Regions from separate parts of the Pseudescherichia sp. L3 genome, predicted to be linked through region 2. Evidence: predicted binding sites of a transcription regulator. Region 2 holds the regulator's gene; each other region holds the start of a gene.
The links. Region 2 encodes PhoB, which activates phosphate uptake and scavenging genes when phosphate is short. Its sites were predicted from a motif close to CTGTCATAAAACTGNCNNAT; they were not measured.

Region 1 (5,288 bases), 400 kb from region 2:
CAGCGCCAGCTGATGCTGGTTATCCTCTGATAGCCCGGCGCTCTTAACCTGGCGCAGGGCATACAGTTCGGGAAAGAGATCGTAGATATCCCGTGTCACCGCGCTCCCTGGCTCGCCGACCGCTAGCCAGGCGATCTGTAAATTCTCCTCCACCGTAAGCTGGGAAAAGATCCGCTTTTCCTGCGGTACGCAGGCAATGCCCATCGCCGGACGATCCTCCATCTTTACCTGCAACAGGTTCAGCGGGGCCGCCCCGACCTCCTGCCAGGTCATGCTGCCGCTCTCCACAGGCAGATAGCCAGAGATGCAGTTGACCAGCGTCGTTTTCCCCATACCCGGCAGCCCCATTACGCAGGTGCAGGTGCCCGGGATAAGATCGAGATCGACATTCCAAAGCGTATGCCGATCGCCGTAATAATAATTCACTGCACGTAAGCTCAACATCGGTTTATCTCCCGGACCTGGTCTGTAAATGATATGTTGCAAAAGCCTTGCCAGAAGCGTGTTATGCTCTGTTTTTCAGAGCAGGATGACGAAAAAACGCTAAATTCCTCTTTTCCACCGGTCTGCCTGATTGCATCTGCACGCTGTTAGTGCTAGATGCAGGCGGATCTGATTTTTGGTGGTGCAGTCACGTCGGAATGCGATAAAAAATGGTGGGAAAATTTTTTTACCTGCGTGCCGTTTCGCAAAATGCGATTTTCGCTGAGTCACAGGGGGTACGGGCTGGCGACAGTTATCCACTATTCCTGTGGATAACCTTGTGCATTAGAGTTAGAAAACGCGTGCAAAGCGAGAGAACACGCGGCTTAGGCATGAATTGATGCGAAACGCGGCTTTTTAGATAACTATTATAAAATCAATACGTTAAATAAAAGCAATGCGTGTAAGAAAAGTGTCATCCACTGACACAAAACTTTCACCACCCGACTTGACAAATGTTAAATCGCAAAAAGTTCTGGGGATAAGATATTTTTTTTAGTTTTTAATTCTGCGCCAGACGCAAATTTTCCTTACGGCACTTGAAATTGCCTTATCTAACACAGATATTCCTATCTGCCACTGGGTTTTCATCCAGTATAATTTATTGGCAAAATCCGCCGCCGCGAGTAAAATTACTCACCTGCCCGCTCATTCCTTCATCAGGTAGCCATTCATGAGTAAACCATTCAAACTGAATTCCGCTTTTCGTCCCTCTGGCGATCAGCCAGAAGCCATCCGCCGCCTGAAAGAGGGGCTGGAGGACGGACTGGCGCACCAGACCCTGCTCGGGGTAACCGGTTCAGGGAAGACGTTTACCGTTGCCAACGTGATCGCCGATCTACAGCGGCCGACGATGGTGCTTGCGCCGAACAAAACCCTGGCGGCACAGCTGTATGGCGAAATGAAGGAGTTTTTCCCGGACAACGCCGTGGAGTACTTCGTCTCCTACTACGACTACTATCAGCCCGAAGCCTACGTGCCGAGCTCCGACACCTTTATCGAGAAGGATGCCTCGGTAAACGAGCACATCGAGCAGATGCGTCTCTCGGCAACCAAAGCGCTGCTGGAGCGCCGTGACGTCGTGGTGGTGGCTTCGGTGTCGGCTATCTACGGCCTCGGCGACCCCGATCTCTACCTCAAGATGATGCTGCACCTGACCATTGGCATGATCATCAACCAGCGCGATATTTTGCGCCGCCTGTCGGAGCTGCAATATACGCGTAACGATCAGGCCTTCCAGCGCGGTACCTTCCGCGTGCGCGGCGAGGTGATCGATATCTTCCCGGCGGAGTCAGACGACGTGGCGCTGCGCGTTGAGCTGTTTGACGAGGAGGTTGAGCGCCTGTCGCTGTTCGATCCGCTGACCGGCCACGTTGAGTCCACTATTCAGCGCTACACCGTCTATCCGAAGACCCACTACGTGACCCCGCGCGAACGCATCGTGCAGGCGATGGAAGATATCAAGGTCGAGCTGGCGGACCGGCGTAAGACGCTGCTGGCCAACAATAAGCTGCTGGAAGAGCAGCGCATTACCCAGCGCACCCAGTTCGATCTTGAGATGATGAACGAGCTGGGCTACTGCTCGGGCATCGAGAACTACTCCCGCTACCTCTCCGGGCGCGGGCCGGGCGAAGCACCGCCGACGCTGTTTGACTACCTGCCTGCCGACGGCCTGCTGGTGATTGACGAGTCCCACGTCACCATTCCGCAGATTGGTGGCATGTACCGCGGCGACCGGGCGCGTAAAGAGACGCTGGTAGAGTATGGTTTCCGCCTGCCGTCGGCACTGGATAACCGTCCGATGAAGTTTGAAGAGTTCGAAGGGTTAGCCCCGCAGACCATCTATGTCTCAGCGACGCCGGGCAACTACGAGCTGGAGAAATCCGGGGAAGAGATTGTCGATCAGGTGGTGCGCCCCACTGGCCTGCTTGACCCGATTATCGAAGTCCGCCCGGTGGGTACCCAGGTGGACGATCTGCTGTCGGAGATCCGCAAGCGCGTCGCCATTAACGAGCGCGTACTGGTCACCACGCTGACCAAGCGCATGGCCGAGGATCTTACCGAGTATCTGGAGGAGCACGGCGAGAAGGTGCGCTATCTGCACTCGGATATCGACACCGTTGAGCGTATGGAGATCATCCGCGACCTGCGTCTGGGCGAGTTCAACGTGCTGGTGGGCATCAACCTGCTGCGCGAGGGGCTGGACATGCCGGAGGTGTCGCTGGTGGCGATCCTTGACGCCGATAAAGAGGGCTTCCTGCGCTCGGAGCGCTCGCTGATCCAGACCATTGGCCGTGCGGCGCGTAACGTGAACGGCAAGGCCATCCTCTATGGGGATAAAATCACGCCGTCAATGGCGAGGGCCATCAGTGAAACCGAGCGGCGTCGGGCGAAGCAGCAGGAGTACAACGAAGAGCATGGCATTACGCCGCAGGGCCTGAATAAGAAAGTGGTCGATATTCTGGCGCTGGGCGAGAACATTGCTAAGACCAAAGCCAAAGGACGCGGTAAGTCCCGTTCGCCAGTGGTGGTGGACGAGTCAGAGCTGGCGCTGACGCCGAAGGCGCTGCAACAGAAAATCCACGAACTGGAGGCGCAGATGCTACAGCACGCGCAGAACCTGGAGTTCGAAGAGGCGGCGCAGCTGCGCGACCGCCTCCATCAGCTTCGCGATCTCTTTATTGCCGCCTCCTGATCTGCCTAAACAATCTGCTTAAACAACAGGCGGAAACTGCACCCAGGCCCGCACGCCGGGTTTGGGTGCGCGGTTATGCAGGTAGAACTGCGCATCGTGCAGTTGGGCGATGCGGCTGACGATGCTCAGCCCCAGTCCGATCCCGCCGTAGCGGCTGTCCATCCGCACAAAGGCTTTGCTGAGCTCTTTGCTTTTCGCCTCGTCCACGCCGGGGCCTTCATCTTCCACCGCCAGCACCGGCGCAGGCGTCTGCTCAAGTTTGAGGGTAATCACGCTCTTCTCCGGGCTGTAGCGGTGCGCATTCTCCACCAGGTTCCTGAGCAGCACCCGAAGTTGAACGGCGTCCCCCCGTACCGCCACGTCCTCTTGATCCTCGGGCAGCACCAGCGTCTGCTGGTGAGTGCCCAGCATCGTCTGTAGCTCATCCTGCAGAGGCAGCATGACGTCGCGGATGAGCATCACCTGCTGGTAGCTGCCCGCCGAGAACGACTGCGCCATGCGCGCCAGCTGCAGCAGCTGGGAGACGCTCTCCGTCATCTGGTCAATACGTAAGATCAGGCGGCTGACATCAACGGAAGGGTGGCTTTTTGCCAGCAGCTCCAGGTGCAGACGCAGTCCCGCCAGCGGGGTGCGCAGCTCGTGGGCCACGTCGGCTGTGAAGAGCCGCTCGCGATCGAGCGTCAGGTTCAGGCGCGCCACCAGCTGGTTAATGGCTGAACTGACCGCTTCCACCTCCGCCGAGGTATTATTGAGCACAATCGGCTGCAGGTTATCAGAGGTACGGATCTCCAGCTCCCGCTGCAGATCGCGCAGCGGACGGGTGATGAGCTTTACCGCCTGCATGCAGATGAGCAAGGCCATGCCGATAATAAACAGGCTCGGTACCAGCAGGCTAGCAACCGCCTCATGCACCTCGCGCTCAATATGCGCATGGTTGTTGTGCTTGTAGATAGCGCTCTCCACCAGCAGCTGGATCTGCTCTTTGCTCTCATGCCATAGCCAGAAGACGCTGATGAGCTGAAACAGCACCAGGATTGAGCCAATGGTCAGCAGCAGGCGTCCGCGCAGGGTCCAGCGGACAGGGGAGAGCCTCTTTTTTATCTTCTCTGGCATAGGGTTAGGTTGTCTGCTCCATCTTAATCAGCTGATAGCCAAAACCACGCACCGTGCGGATGCGATCTTTACCAATCTTATCCCTCAGGTTATGGATATGTACCTCAAGGGTGTTGGTGGCCGGCTCGTTATCCCAGTTGTAGATGTCATTGTAGAGGATCTCCCGATGTACCGGGCAGCCCGCCTTGAGCATCAGACGTGACAGCAGGGCATACTCTTTTGGGGTCAGATCCATCGAGTGCCCGGCCAGCCACACCTGACGGGTATTGACGTTCAGGCGCAGATCATCCACGACAACTTCACTGTCGCCCTGGTTATTATGGCGACGCAGCAGCGCGCGGATACGGGCGTTAAGCTCCTCCAGCGCAAAAGGCTTAATCAGATAGTCATCTGCGCCAGCGTCCAGCCCGGAGATGCGATCCTCCACTGTATCGCGGGCGGTCAGGATCAGCACCGGCAGAGAGACCTTCTCCCGCCGCAGCCGCTGCAACAGATGCAGGCCATCTTCATCCGGTAACCCGAGGTCGAGGACAATCAGGCTATAGTGCCCAGACGCCAGGCTGAGCATGGCCTCCCGGCTGGTGCTCACGCCGTCGCAGGCGTAGCCCTCTGACTGCATGGCCAGCATCAGCCCCTGCAACAGCAGGGTATCATCCTCTACGATTAATATTTTCATACACTATGACTCCCTGCAGGCGGCCAGAATATCATCGGCTGGCTGGTATACGTGGGTTTGCACGCCCGTAATGCCCAGCATGGTTGAAAACAGATTGTCCTGCGAAAAAGATTCGCTGGCAGCACGTTTTTGCAGGCACGACTCACTTACCCGGTAGCGCTGCTTGAAATCGGGCGATAGCCAGATCAGCATCGGCACATGTTTCTGTGACTCCGGCGCAATGGCGTAAGGCAGGCCATGCAGATAGACGCCATTTTCGCCTAAGGACTCGCCGTGATCGGAGAGGTAAACCAGGCTGGTGGTAAACTTATCCTGCTGCGC
Region 2 (5,288 bases):
ATTCAGAGTCTGGATCTGCTCGGCGCTCAGCAGCTGAATGCCCTCGGCCTGGGCCTGATGCTGCTCCAGCTCGCTGCGCGCCGCTTTGTGCTTTTCAAACACCATCGCTGAGATCTGGCCGTAGATCTCGGTGCCGGTCAGCTCTTCCAGCAGCTCGGCCCGCTCTTTCGGTTTGGCATTGAGGAAGGCGGCAAACTGTCCCTGGGAGAGCAGCATCGAGCGGGTAAAGCGGCCGTAGTCCAGCCCCGTCAGAGTCGCAGTGAGCTCCAGCTTATCTTTCACCTTATCGGCGAGAATTTTACCGTCGGCGCAGAGCGCCAGCTCAACGCGGGGCACCTGGAGATTACCCCCGGCCTGGTTGCGGGCACGGTTTTGGCTCCAGAAGGCGCGATAGGCAATGCCTTTGACCTCAAACTCCACCTCGGCCAGGCACTCGGCGGTGTCGCGGGTCATCAGGTCGTTCTGCGACTGCGATACGTTGCTCAGACGCGGCGTCTCGTGATAGAGCGCCAGACAGATAGCATCCAGCAGGGTGGTTTTCCCCGCGCCGGTGGGGCCGGTAATGGCAAACAGCCCGTTGCTGGCAAAGGGCTCAGCGGTAAAATCAATCTTCCACTCCCCCTTCAGGGAGTTAATGTTCTTCAGGCGCAGGCTAAGGATTTTCATGCGTCTTGCTCCTGGGTCAGCTCTTCTACGGTGGCGCTAAAGAGGGTGCGAACCCGCTGGCCCTGCGCCTCGTCCGGCTCCTCCAGCGCCAGACGACGCTCGAAAACCTCCTCCACGCGCAGCTCGCTGAGGGTTTCCCGCAGCTCGCCCGCCATCATTCGCTGACGCTGCTCGCGGCTGCGGCGTACCAGCAGCACTTCGACCGGCAGATCCTCGGTCATGGCCTGGATCCGGCGCTGCATATCCGTCAGCCAGTCGTCGGTGGTGATTTCGATATCGAGCCATACCGGCGGCGAAGCGGGGGACCCGCGCCACTGCTCAAGCTGCTGGCCAATGGCGGCAAGATCGCCTTTGATCACTGCCAGCTGCTGGGTAACCGGCACGGTAAGAGGCGTGACGTCCGCCAGTCTGCCGTCGGCAAAGGTTACCAGATTAACGCTTTTGGCCTTGCCGGTTTCGTCGAAGCTGAGAGCAATAGGTGAGCCGCAGTAGCGGATATGATCCTGACCACCAATAATCTGCGGACGATGAATGTGCCCGAGGGCGATATAGTCCACCGGGGGAAAATTCTGCGCCGGGAAGGCGTCCAGGGTACCAATATAGATGTCGCGCACCGCGTCGCTTTTGCTGGCCCCGACGGTGGTGAGGTGGCCGCTGGCGATAATCGGCAGCGGCGCGTCGCCGCGCAGGGCACAGGCCTGCTGGTACTGCTGCTGGTAGTAGTCGGTGATCGCCGCCAGCAGATGCTGCTGCTTCTCGCTGCCGGAGAGGCCCGCCTGGCTGGTAACGATATCGCGCGGGCGTAAAAACGGCACCGGGCAGAAAACCGCTCCCGGCGTGCCGTCGCGATGCTTAAGAATGAACGGCGCGCAGCCCGCCGCGGCCACGACGGTGGTGTGCAGAAAGGCCAGGATCTCCCGGGACTCATTCAGGGTAGCGACCGAGTCGTGGTTACCCGCCAGCACTACCAGGTGACAGCCGGTCTGCTGGAGCTGAACCACAAAGCGGTAGTAGAGTTCGCGAGCGTAGCTGGGAGGCGCGCCGGTATCAAAAATATCGCCAGCAACGATAATGGCATCGACCTGCTGGGCCTCTGCCGTCTCCAGCAGCCAGTCAAGAAAGGCAGCGTGTTCAGCGGCCCGGCTCTTGCTGTAAAAGTTTTGGCCGAGATGCCAGTCAGAGGTGTGAAGGATGCGCATATCGGTTCCATAGCAAAAAAGCGTAAGGCGGATTATAAACGTTTAGGCGCAGCGGAAAAGCGGCGATCGTCTTGCAGATGTCATCTGCACGCTTTCAGGTTCATAATGCCTTCACGCTTTTCATAAATCTGTCATAAATCTGACGCATAATGCGACGCAACATATTGATTACAACTATATAGGGCAAATCATGGCGAGACGTATTCTGGTCGTAGAGGATGAGGCCCCCATTCGGGAGATGGTCTGCTTCGTGCTCGAGCAAAACGGCTTTCAGCCTGTTGAAGCGGAAGATTATGACAGTGCGGTGAACCAGCTCAACGAGCCGTGGCCCGATCTTATCCTGCTCGACTGGATGCTGCCTGGCGGCTCGGGGATTCAGTTTATCAAGCACCTGAAACGTGAAAACATGACCCGGGATATTCCTGTTATGATGCTCACCGCGCGCGGCGAAGAGGAAGATCGCGTCCGCGGCCTGGAGACCGGGGCAGACGACTACATCACCAAACCCTTCTCGCCGAAGGAGCTGGTGGCGCGTATCAAAGCCGTGATGCGGCGTATCTCGCCGATGGCGGTGGAAGAGGTGATTGAGATGCAGGGGCTGAGCCTCGATCCCACCTCTCACCGGGTCATGACCGGCGAAAACCCGCTCGACATGGGGCCGACGGAGTTCAAGCTCCTGCACTTCTTTATGACTCACCCGGAGCGCGTCTACAGCCGCGAGCAGCTGCTGAACCACGTCTGGGGAACCAACGTCTACGTTGAGGATCGCACGGTGGACGTGCATATTCGCCGCCTGCGTAAAGCGCTGGAGCTGAGCGGCCATGACCGTATGGTGCAGACCGTTCGCGGCACGGGTTACCGTTTTTCGACCCGTTTCTAATCATTGACTGGAGTGTGACGCGTGCTGGAACGGCTGTCATGGAAAAGGCTGGTCTTAGAGCTGTTTTTAAGCTGTATCCCAGCTCTGGTGCTTGGAGCGATGTTTGGCTATCTGCCGTGGTTTTTGCTGGCCTCGGTCACTGGATTACTGATCTGGCACTTCTGGAATCTGCTCCAGCTCTCCTGGTGGCTGTGGGTGGACCGCAGCATGACCCCACCTCCGGGGCACGGCAGCTGGGAGCCACTGCTCTATGGCCTGCACCAGATGCAGCTGCGCAATAAAAAGCGCCGTCGTGAGCTGGGCAGCCTGATCAAACGCTTTCGCAGCGGCGCAGAGTCGCTGCCGGATGCGGTGGTACTTACCACCGAAGAGGGGGTGATCTTCTGGTGTAACGGCCTTGCCCAGCAGTTGCTGGGGCTGCGCTGGCCGGACGATAACGGCCAGAATATCCTCAACCTGCTGCGCTACCCCGAATTCACTCAGTATCTTAAACAGCAGACCTTCACTAAACCGCTCAACCTGGTGCTGAACAACGGACGGCATCTGGAGATCCGCGTCATGCCCTACAGCGAGCAGCAGCTGCTGATGGTCGCCCGCGACGTGACCCAGATGCACCAGCTGGAGGGGGCGCGACGCAACTTCTTTGCCAACGTCAGTCATGAGCTGCGCACGCCGCTGACGGTATTGCAGGGCTACCTGGAGATGATGCAGGAACAGACCCTGGCCGGGGCGACGCGGGAAAAGGCGCTGCATACCATGCGGGAGCAGACCTCGCGTATGGAAGGCCTGGTAAAACAGCTGCTCACCCTGTCAAAAATTGAGGCCTCTCCAATCCATACCCTGAATGAAGTCATTGATGTGCCAATGATGCTGCGGGTGGTTGAACGAGAAGCCCAGACCCTGAGCCAGCAGCGGCAAACCCTTGAGTTTCATGTCGATAGTTCCCTCAAAGTGTTGGGCAGCGATGAGCAGATGCGCAGCGCTATCTCTAACCTGGTCTATAACGCGGTAAACCATACTCCGCCCGCCACGCACATCATCGTCAGCTGGCAGCGGGTCGCGAACGGCGTGGAATTCAGCGTTGAGGATAACGGACCGGGCATCGCCGCCGAACATATTCCACGCCTGACCGAGCGCTTCTACCGCGTCGATAAGGCGCGATCCCGCCAGACCGGCGGTAGCGGCCTGGGGCTGGCGATTGTTAAGCACGCCGTCAACCATCACGACAGCCGTCTGGAAATTACCAGCGAGCCGGGCAAAGGCACCCGATTTAGCTTCACGCTGCCGGAAAGGTTCGTTGCCAAAACCACCGAGTAGCGCCCTCCCTGTCAGTATAACTTTCCACAGGCCGCAAAATGCGGCCTGTTTGCTTTGCACCATTCAGCACCGCACCTCTTTTTCTGCGGCTGCTGCTTTTTTGTTCGCATGTTTAGCCATGTGTTTTTCTTATAATTAGCGTTTTATGCTGGTTATTCACGTCAGCCTACGATAACCATCTGGTTTTTCGATCCCATCTTGCCTTTAAACGTTATAAGCGTTTAAATTGCGCCCCTGTCGATGACAGACAGGCTGGATTTGCGTGGTAAATCGAAAAACTATTCTTCGCCACGCCCGGTGGGAAGCATATCCCGCTGGAATCTAATGATATTGCCGCTGTATTGTCCCGTAGGGGCTGGCGAAAAAATCAACACGTTCAACACCACATCCACAGGCAGTTAATACATATGACCCATCGTTTAAAACCACGAGATATCGTTGCTCTGGGCTTTATGACATTCGCGTTGTTCGTCGGCGCGGGTAACATCATTTTTCCGCCAATGGTCGGTTTGCAGGCGGGTGAACACGTCTGGACGGCGGCCTTTGGTTTCCTGATCACCGCGGTTGGTCTGCCGGTGCTAACGGTCATCGCCCTGGCGAAAGTGGGTGGCGGTGTGGATAGCCTCAGCGCGCCGATTGGCAAAGTAGCCGGCGTGCTGCTGGCCACCGTCTGCTACCTGGCCGTCGGCCCGCTGTTTGCGACCCCGCGTACCGCTACCGTCTCGTTCGAAGTGGGGATTGCCCCGCTGACCGGCGACGGCGCGCTGCCGCTGTTTATCTACAGCCTGGTCTACTTTGCCATCGTCATTCTGGTCTCGCTCTATCCGGGCAAGCTGCTGGATACGGTAGGTAACTTCCTTGCGCCGATGAAGATCGTCGCGCTGGTGGTGCTCTCAGTGGCTGCCGTCGTCTGGCCAGCTGGCCCGATTAGTCATGCCATGGACGCCTACGAGCACGCCTCGTTCTCCAACGGTTTTGTTAACGGCTACCTGACCATGGATACCCTCGGCGCGATGGTGTTCGGTATCGTGATCGTCAACGCGGCCCGCTCTCGCGGCGTGAGCGATGCGCGTCTGTTGACCCGCTACACCGTGCTGGCTGGCGTGATGGCAGGCGTAGGCCTGACGCTGCTCTATCTGGCTCTGTTCCGCCTCGGCTCCGACAGCGCTTCGCTGGTCGATCAGTCGGCAAACGGCGCGGCTATCCTGCATGCCTACGTGCAGCAC
Region 3 (5,288 bases), 2.0 Mb from region 2:
TCATCGCCCGGCAGCCAGATGCCGCCGTTTTTAATAAACTGCCGCTGGAGCAGCGTCTGCATCCGCATGCCGAATACCGACGGCGGAAGCGTAGGCAGAAGCTGCACCTTGCCGGGTAATGCTTCATTCAGGCGAGTCCAGACGCGGTTATCCGTCAGGCCAAAGCAGGCAGGCAGCCAGAGCACATCATGCTCCTGGCTTAAAGCGTGCAGCGCGTCGCAGAGCGGGGCAAACTGCGCCTCATCGTCGAGCACCCGGGCGATAGTGACGGCACGGAACTCGCTCGGGTTGTCACGCAGAATGTCGAGGGCAGGGAGGCTCATTTCGTGGGCAGTGGCGGTAACGCCCAGCCTGCGCAGCCCGGCAGCGGCAAGTGCTGGCTGAAAGTCGAGGAAGCCTTCAATACCGATGATGCCAACATGCACGCCCGGCGATGGCGCAACCGGTACCTCCTGCGGACTAAGCCACGCGGGGCGCACTCTGCCCAGCGGCGTTACGCGAAAATGGGGCTTTTCTATGTGGCCCTGCATCACCAGGCCACTGTTGGCCAGCAGGCGCTGGGCTTCCCGCGCATACTCGATCACCCGCTCAGGCCCCAGCAGAGCATAGGGGTGCATCGGGGCCAGATCCGCCAGCCTCGCCAGGCCGGTATGGAGATCCGTTACTGCCTCGCCGTTGGGCAGGTGGGAGAGCAGATCCAACGAGCCAGAGGAGAAGCTGAGCGCGCTCCTTCCCCGACTGACGATAGCAACGCGCTGGCCGTGTGCCGTGAGCGTTATGCCGCACAGTAAGCCTGCCAGCCCGCCGCCGATAATTACCGTATCAAAGTTCATCTGGCTCCTCCTTTTCCAGCCCGCATAGTCCCATGTAGACCCAGCGGGTAAATTCGCTCTCCCGCAGCGCATCACCCCAGGCCACGGGATGGATGCCTTTCCAGCGCTCGTTAAGAAACTGCGACAGCTGGCTCAGGGTCTGCATCTCATTGGTAACGCTGAGACGGTTGAGCAGCCCCGCGGCACGGCAGGCGCACAGCTCACCCTGGCAGGTCCCCATTCCGATGCGGGTTCGGCGGCGCAGATCGAGCAGAGAGCGCACGTTAAGATGTTCAACTGCATACTGCACCTCCCCGGCGGTGACGGCCTCGCACTCGCACACCAGGCTGCGGCTGTGGCGCGTCTCCTCAGGCCAGGCGGAAACGCGATCGCCGTGGCGATAGAGGGCCGAGCCGCGCAGCGGAGCGGGGAGTGAGAGAGTCTTCCGTGTCGCGTCGATCGGCTCCCGTGAGCCAGGCAGCGGATCGCGGGCGGTGGTGCAGGGGGCGCTATGGTTAAGCTTGCGGCACACGGCGTCGGTCGCCCACTCGGCCATCAGGCGATAGGTCATCAGCTTCCCGCCGGTAATGGTGATAAACCCCTCCAGCCCGTCGCGTTGGGCATGGTCGAGCAGCACAATGCCGCGGCTGACGCTGCGCCCGGTCGGATCATCATCGCTTGCCACCAGCGGGCGCACCCCGGCATAGGCGCGCAAGATGCGCGTTCTGCCCATTATGGGAGCCAGTTTCTCACCCTCGCGCAGCAGAATATCGACCTCTTCAGGCGTGACCCGGTTGGCGTCGATCTCGCTATAGTCAATGCGGGTTGAGGTGGTGCCAATTAACGAAATGGTATCACCGGGCACCAGAATGTCGGCGTCGGCAGGTTTACGGCAGCGGTTGATCACATGGTGATTAATGCGATGATCGAGGATCAGCAGCGATCCTTTAGCCGGGAACATCCGAATAGCGAGATCGGCATAGTCGGCAATGCGCTGCCCCCAGATACCCGCCGCGTTAACCACGACGCTGGCATACCGTTCGCTGTGCTCACGATAGTGCGTATTAAAGAGCCGCACGCCGCACACGCGATCTCCCTGACGAATCAGGCCGGTGACCTCATGGCCCGTCAAGATACGCGCCCCATGCTCCTGGGCATCCAGCATATTAGCCGCCGTGAGTCGAAAGGGATCGACGGTGCCGTCCGGGACCTTAACCGCGCCAATCAGTGCCGGGTTGACGGCAGGCTCCAGCCGACGAGCGAGAAGAGGATCGATGGCTTCGGCATCAATACCCGCCGAGATGCAGGCGGTAATAAAGGTGTGCTGAAACGCGAGATCGTCTTCGGGAAGGGTAATGAACAGCCCGTCGGTGGGTTCTACACAGTGGCGGGCGATGCGTTTGAGGATCTGGTTTTCGGCAATGCACTCGCGGGCGGATTCATTATCGGTAACCGCATAGCGTGCGCCGCTGTGCAGCAGGCCGTGATTGCGCCCGGTGGCGCCGGTAGCAATGTCATGGCGCTCGACCAGCACAACGTTTAGCCCGCGCAGAGCACAGTCGCGTGCTATGCCCGCCCCGGTCGCGCCGCCGCCAATGACAATCACATCGCTATAGTGAGGATCGTGAACACTCATTCTCTGCCCTCATGTTCGTTTTTTATCATTTAGCCATGAAGAATCAGATTTTTGTTTGATTTCGAGCACTAACGAGCGTGATTCGAAAGCTAATTTGTGGGTTAATGCGCTTTTTTGCGCATCCTGTCATATTTCTGTAACAATCTGTGCGTGAATTCACAGTAACAATGACCGATATTCCTTAACATCGCCGCCTCGCTGGAGTGGTGAGACACTTAAACCCTACAAATTTAATCGTTGGCCACGGAGGCTACATGCTCAGTATCTTTAAACCAGCGCCACATCAGGCGCGCCTGGGAAAAGCAGAAATTGATCCCCTCTACCGCCGTTTGCGCTGGCAAATCTTTATCGGCATCTTCTTTGGCTACGCGGCGTACTATCTGGTGCGTAAAAACTTCGCCCTCGCCATGCCCTATCTGGTGGAGCAGGGGTTCTCACGCGGCGATCTCGGATTCGCGCTGTCGGGCATCTCCATTGCCTACGGTTTCTCCAAGTTCATTATGGGCTCAGTATCGGATCGCTCTAATCCACGCGTTTTCCTCCCTGCCGGTCTGATTCTGGCGGCGGCGGTGATGCTGTTTATGGGCTTCGTGCCCTGGGCGACGTCGAGCATTGCCGTGATGTTTGTCCTGCTTTTCCTCTGCGGTTGGTTCCAGGGAATGGGATGGCCGCCGTGCGGACGTACTATGGTTCACTGGTGGTCGCAGAAAGAGCGTGGCGGCATTGTCTCGGTGTGGAACTGCGCGCATAACGTGGGCGGCGGTATCCCGCCTCTGCTGTTCCTGCTAGGGATGGCCTGGTTCAACGACTGGAAAGCCGCGCTCTATATGCCGGCGTTCGGTGCGATTGTGGTGGCAATCATTGCCTTTGCGCTGATGCGTGATACGCCGCAGTCTCAGGGGCTGCCGCCTATTGAAGAGTACAAAAACGACTATCCTGATGACTACAGCGAACAGCACGAAGAGGAGCTGACCGCTAAACAGATCTTCATGAAGTATGTCCTGCCTAACAAGCTGCTGTGGTACATCGCGATAGCCAACGTCTTTGTCTATCTGCTGCGTTACGGCATCCTCGACTGGTCGCCGACCTACCTGCGTGAGGTGAAGCATTTTGCGCTGGATAAATCCTCCTGGGCCTACTTCCTCTATGAATATGCGGGGATCCCCGGCACCCTGCTGTGTGGCTGGATGTCGGATAAGGTGTTCAAAGGTAACCGTGGTGCAACGGGCGTGTTCTTTATGACGCTGGTAACTATTGCGACCGTGGTGTACTGGCTTAACCCAGCGGGCAACCCAGGCGTGGATATGGCCTGCATGATTGTTATCGGCTTCCTTATCTATGGCCCGGTGATGCTGATTGGTCTGCATGCCCTGGAGCTGGCCCCGAAAAAAGCGGCAGGCACAGCGGCTGGCTTTACCGGCCTGTTTGGTTACCTGGGCGGTTCGGTAGCGGCGAGCGCCATCGTAGGTTATACGGTTGACTTCTTCGGCTGGGATGGTGGCTTTATGGTGATGATCGGCGGAAGCGTGCTGGCAGTATTGCTGCTGATTGTGGTGATGTTCGGTGAAAAACGGCACCATGCGGAGATGCTGGCGCGTCGTTAATAAGTACTAAACAGAGATCATAATGATTATCATGTAATGCATTGTTTATAAATAAATATGTGGCTTTTGCGTATGTGTTCCGCTCACCTCATGTAGGGAAGAACATATAACGAGTGTCACACGTGAACGGGATAAGGGGGCCACCGCGGCCCCCTTATCGATCCCCGCGGCCCCGCGGGGAAACCGGTGCTACGCACTGCGCTCACCTCCCGCCCGGCTGACCGACGGCCGGCTCGACTCGACGTCGTGTCTCGTTTCGCCTCTGGCCGCCCTCCCTGGCGTCCAGTCCTTGTCAACCGGTCTCCGGTTCGCCGGTTTCAGCGGGGGACTCAACACCCGTGCTGTTAGACTGCACTCCACAGCAACAACGAAATCGCTGTAGGCTCTGTATCAAAGCGAGGTATTGGGTCCGGCTGAAAATCGCCGAGGCGTTCACTTCAGGCCGGGGCAGCCCGCATGGATGCGGGCTGAGGGCGTGCTTTACAGGGAAGTTACCTCACGCCCGACCCGAAAGCCGGAAGGGATAAGCCGAGGCACCCGCGCAGCGGCGATTTTCCCTGCCGGGAGCCCGGGTCGCCAGGGTGGTGGCGGCGAGCCACCCTGGCACGTTCACGTGTACGGTATTTTCAGATAAGCAGAGTGTTCAAAGTGAACGGAAACAAGGTTAGATCCACATATTCTATCTACTCTTTTGATAAAAAGAACCAAGCGGGCCGCAAGGCCCTTTTTTTATATCCAGGAAACAGGTAAGGTTGCGGTAGCATTTAGTTCTTATTAATCATGTAAAATCAATAGATTATGTTGATGATCCGCGCGACGATCCTGGATGACCCAGTGCGACTCTCTGTTTACCTTTTTTCACTATTTAACGCTAAATATTGCTGTTAACGTCGAACAATAATTTATTTACATGCATCTCGGCGTGTAAAAATAAGCGCCGGGCTGTATGTTGAAAGTATTCACTATCGCCATATAATCGTTCTTATTATCAGTGCGGCTTATGAAATAAGGATCGAACGGCACTCTACGGACAGTTTTAAGAGATATGAGTAAAGATACGATGGGATATCGGCTATACGGTTACGTAATAGGCAAAGAAATTCACTTCGAGATTGAAAACCGAAGGCTTTATCGCCTGCCGCAGGGAAGCGCCGATAAATCATTTATCTTTGGCTCGGTATTATTTAACCATACGATGCTGCATCTGTTTGTCTATCTTTTACAGCATGGTCGTCA

Region 1: uvrB (excinuclease ABC subunit UvrB) is a predicted target of PhoB. The motif match lies at 906-925, and genes of this name have one in related genera.
Region 3: glpT (glycerol-3-phosphate transporter) is a predicted target of PhoB. The motif match lies at 2,572-2,591, and genes of this name have one in related genera.

What each region holds. Positions count from the first base shown of each region.
Region 1 is NZ_JANKYC010000001.1:476,986-482,273, forward strand. Features, by position in the region: gene NR795_RS02365 (ABC transporter ATP-binding protein) at 1-444, opposite strand, end outside; gene uvrB (excinuclease ABC subunit UvrB) at 1,157-3,178, shown strand; gene pmrB (two-component system sensor histidine kinase PmrB) at 3,197-4,291, opposite strand; gene pmrA (two-component system response regulator PmrA) at 4,296-4,967, opposite strand; gene eptA (phosphoethanolamine transferase EptA) at 4,971-5,288, opposite strand, start outside.
Region 2 is NZ_JANKYC010000001.1:80,206-85,493, forward strand. Features, by position in the region: gene sbcC (exonuclease subunit SbcC) at 1-666, opposite strand, end outside; gene sbcD (exonuclease subunit SbcD) at 663-1,865, opposite strand; gene phoB (phosphate response regulator transcription factor PhoB) at 2,056-2,745, shown strand; gene phoR (phosphate regulon sensor histidine kinase PhoR) at 2,767-4,062, shown strand; gene brnQ (branched-chain amino acid transporter carrier protein BrnQ) at 4,470-5,288, shown strand, end outside.
Region 3 is NZ_JANKYC010000001.1:2,111,997-2,117,284, reverse strand. Features, by position in the region: gene glpB (glycerol-3-phosphate dehydrogenase subunit GlpB) at 1-833, opposite strand, end outside; gene glpA (anaerobic glycerol-3-phosphate dehydrogenase subunit A) at 823-2,448, opposite strand; gene glpT (glycerol-3-phosphate transporter) at 2,703-4,052, shown strand; gene NR795_RS10280 (helix-turn-helix domain-containing protein) at 5,098-5,288, shown strand, end outside.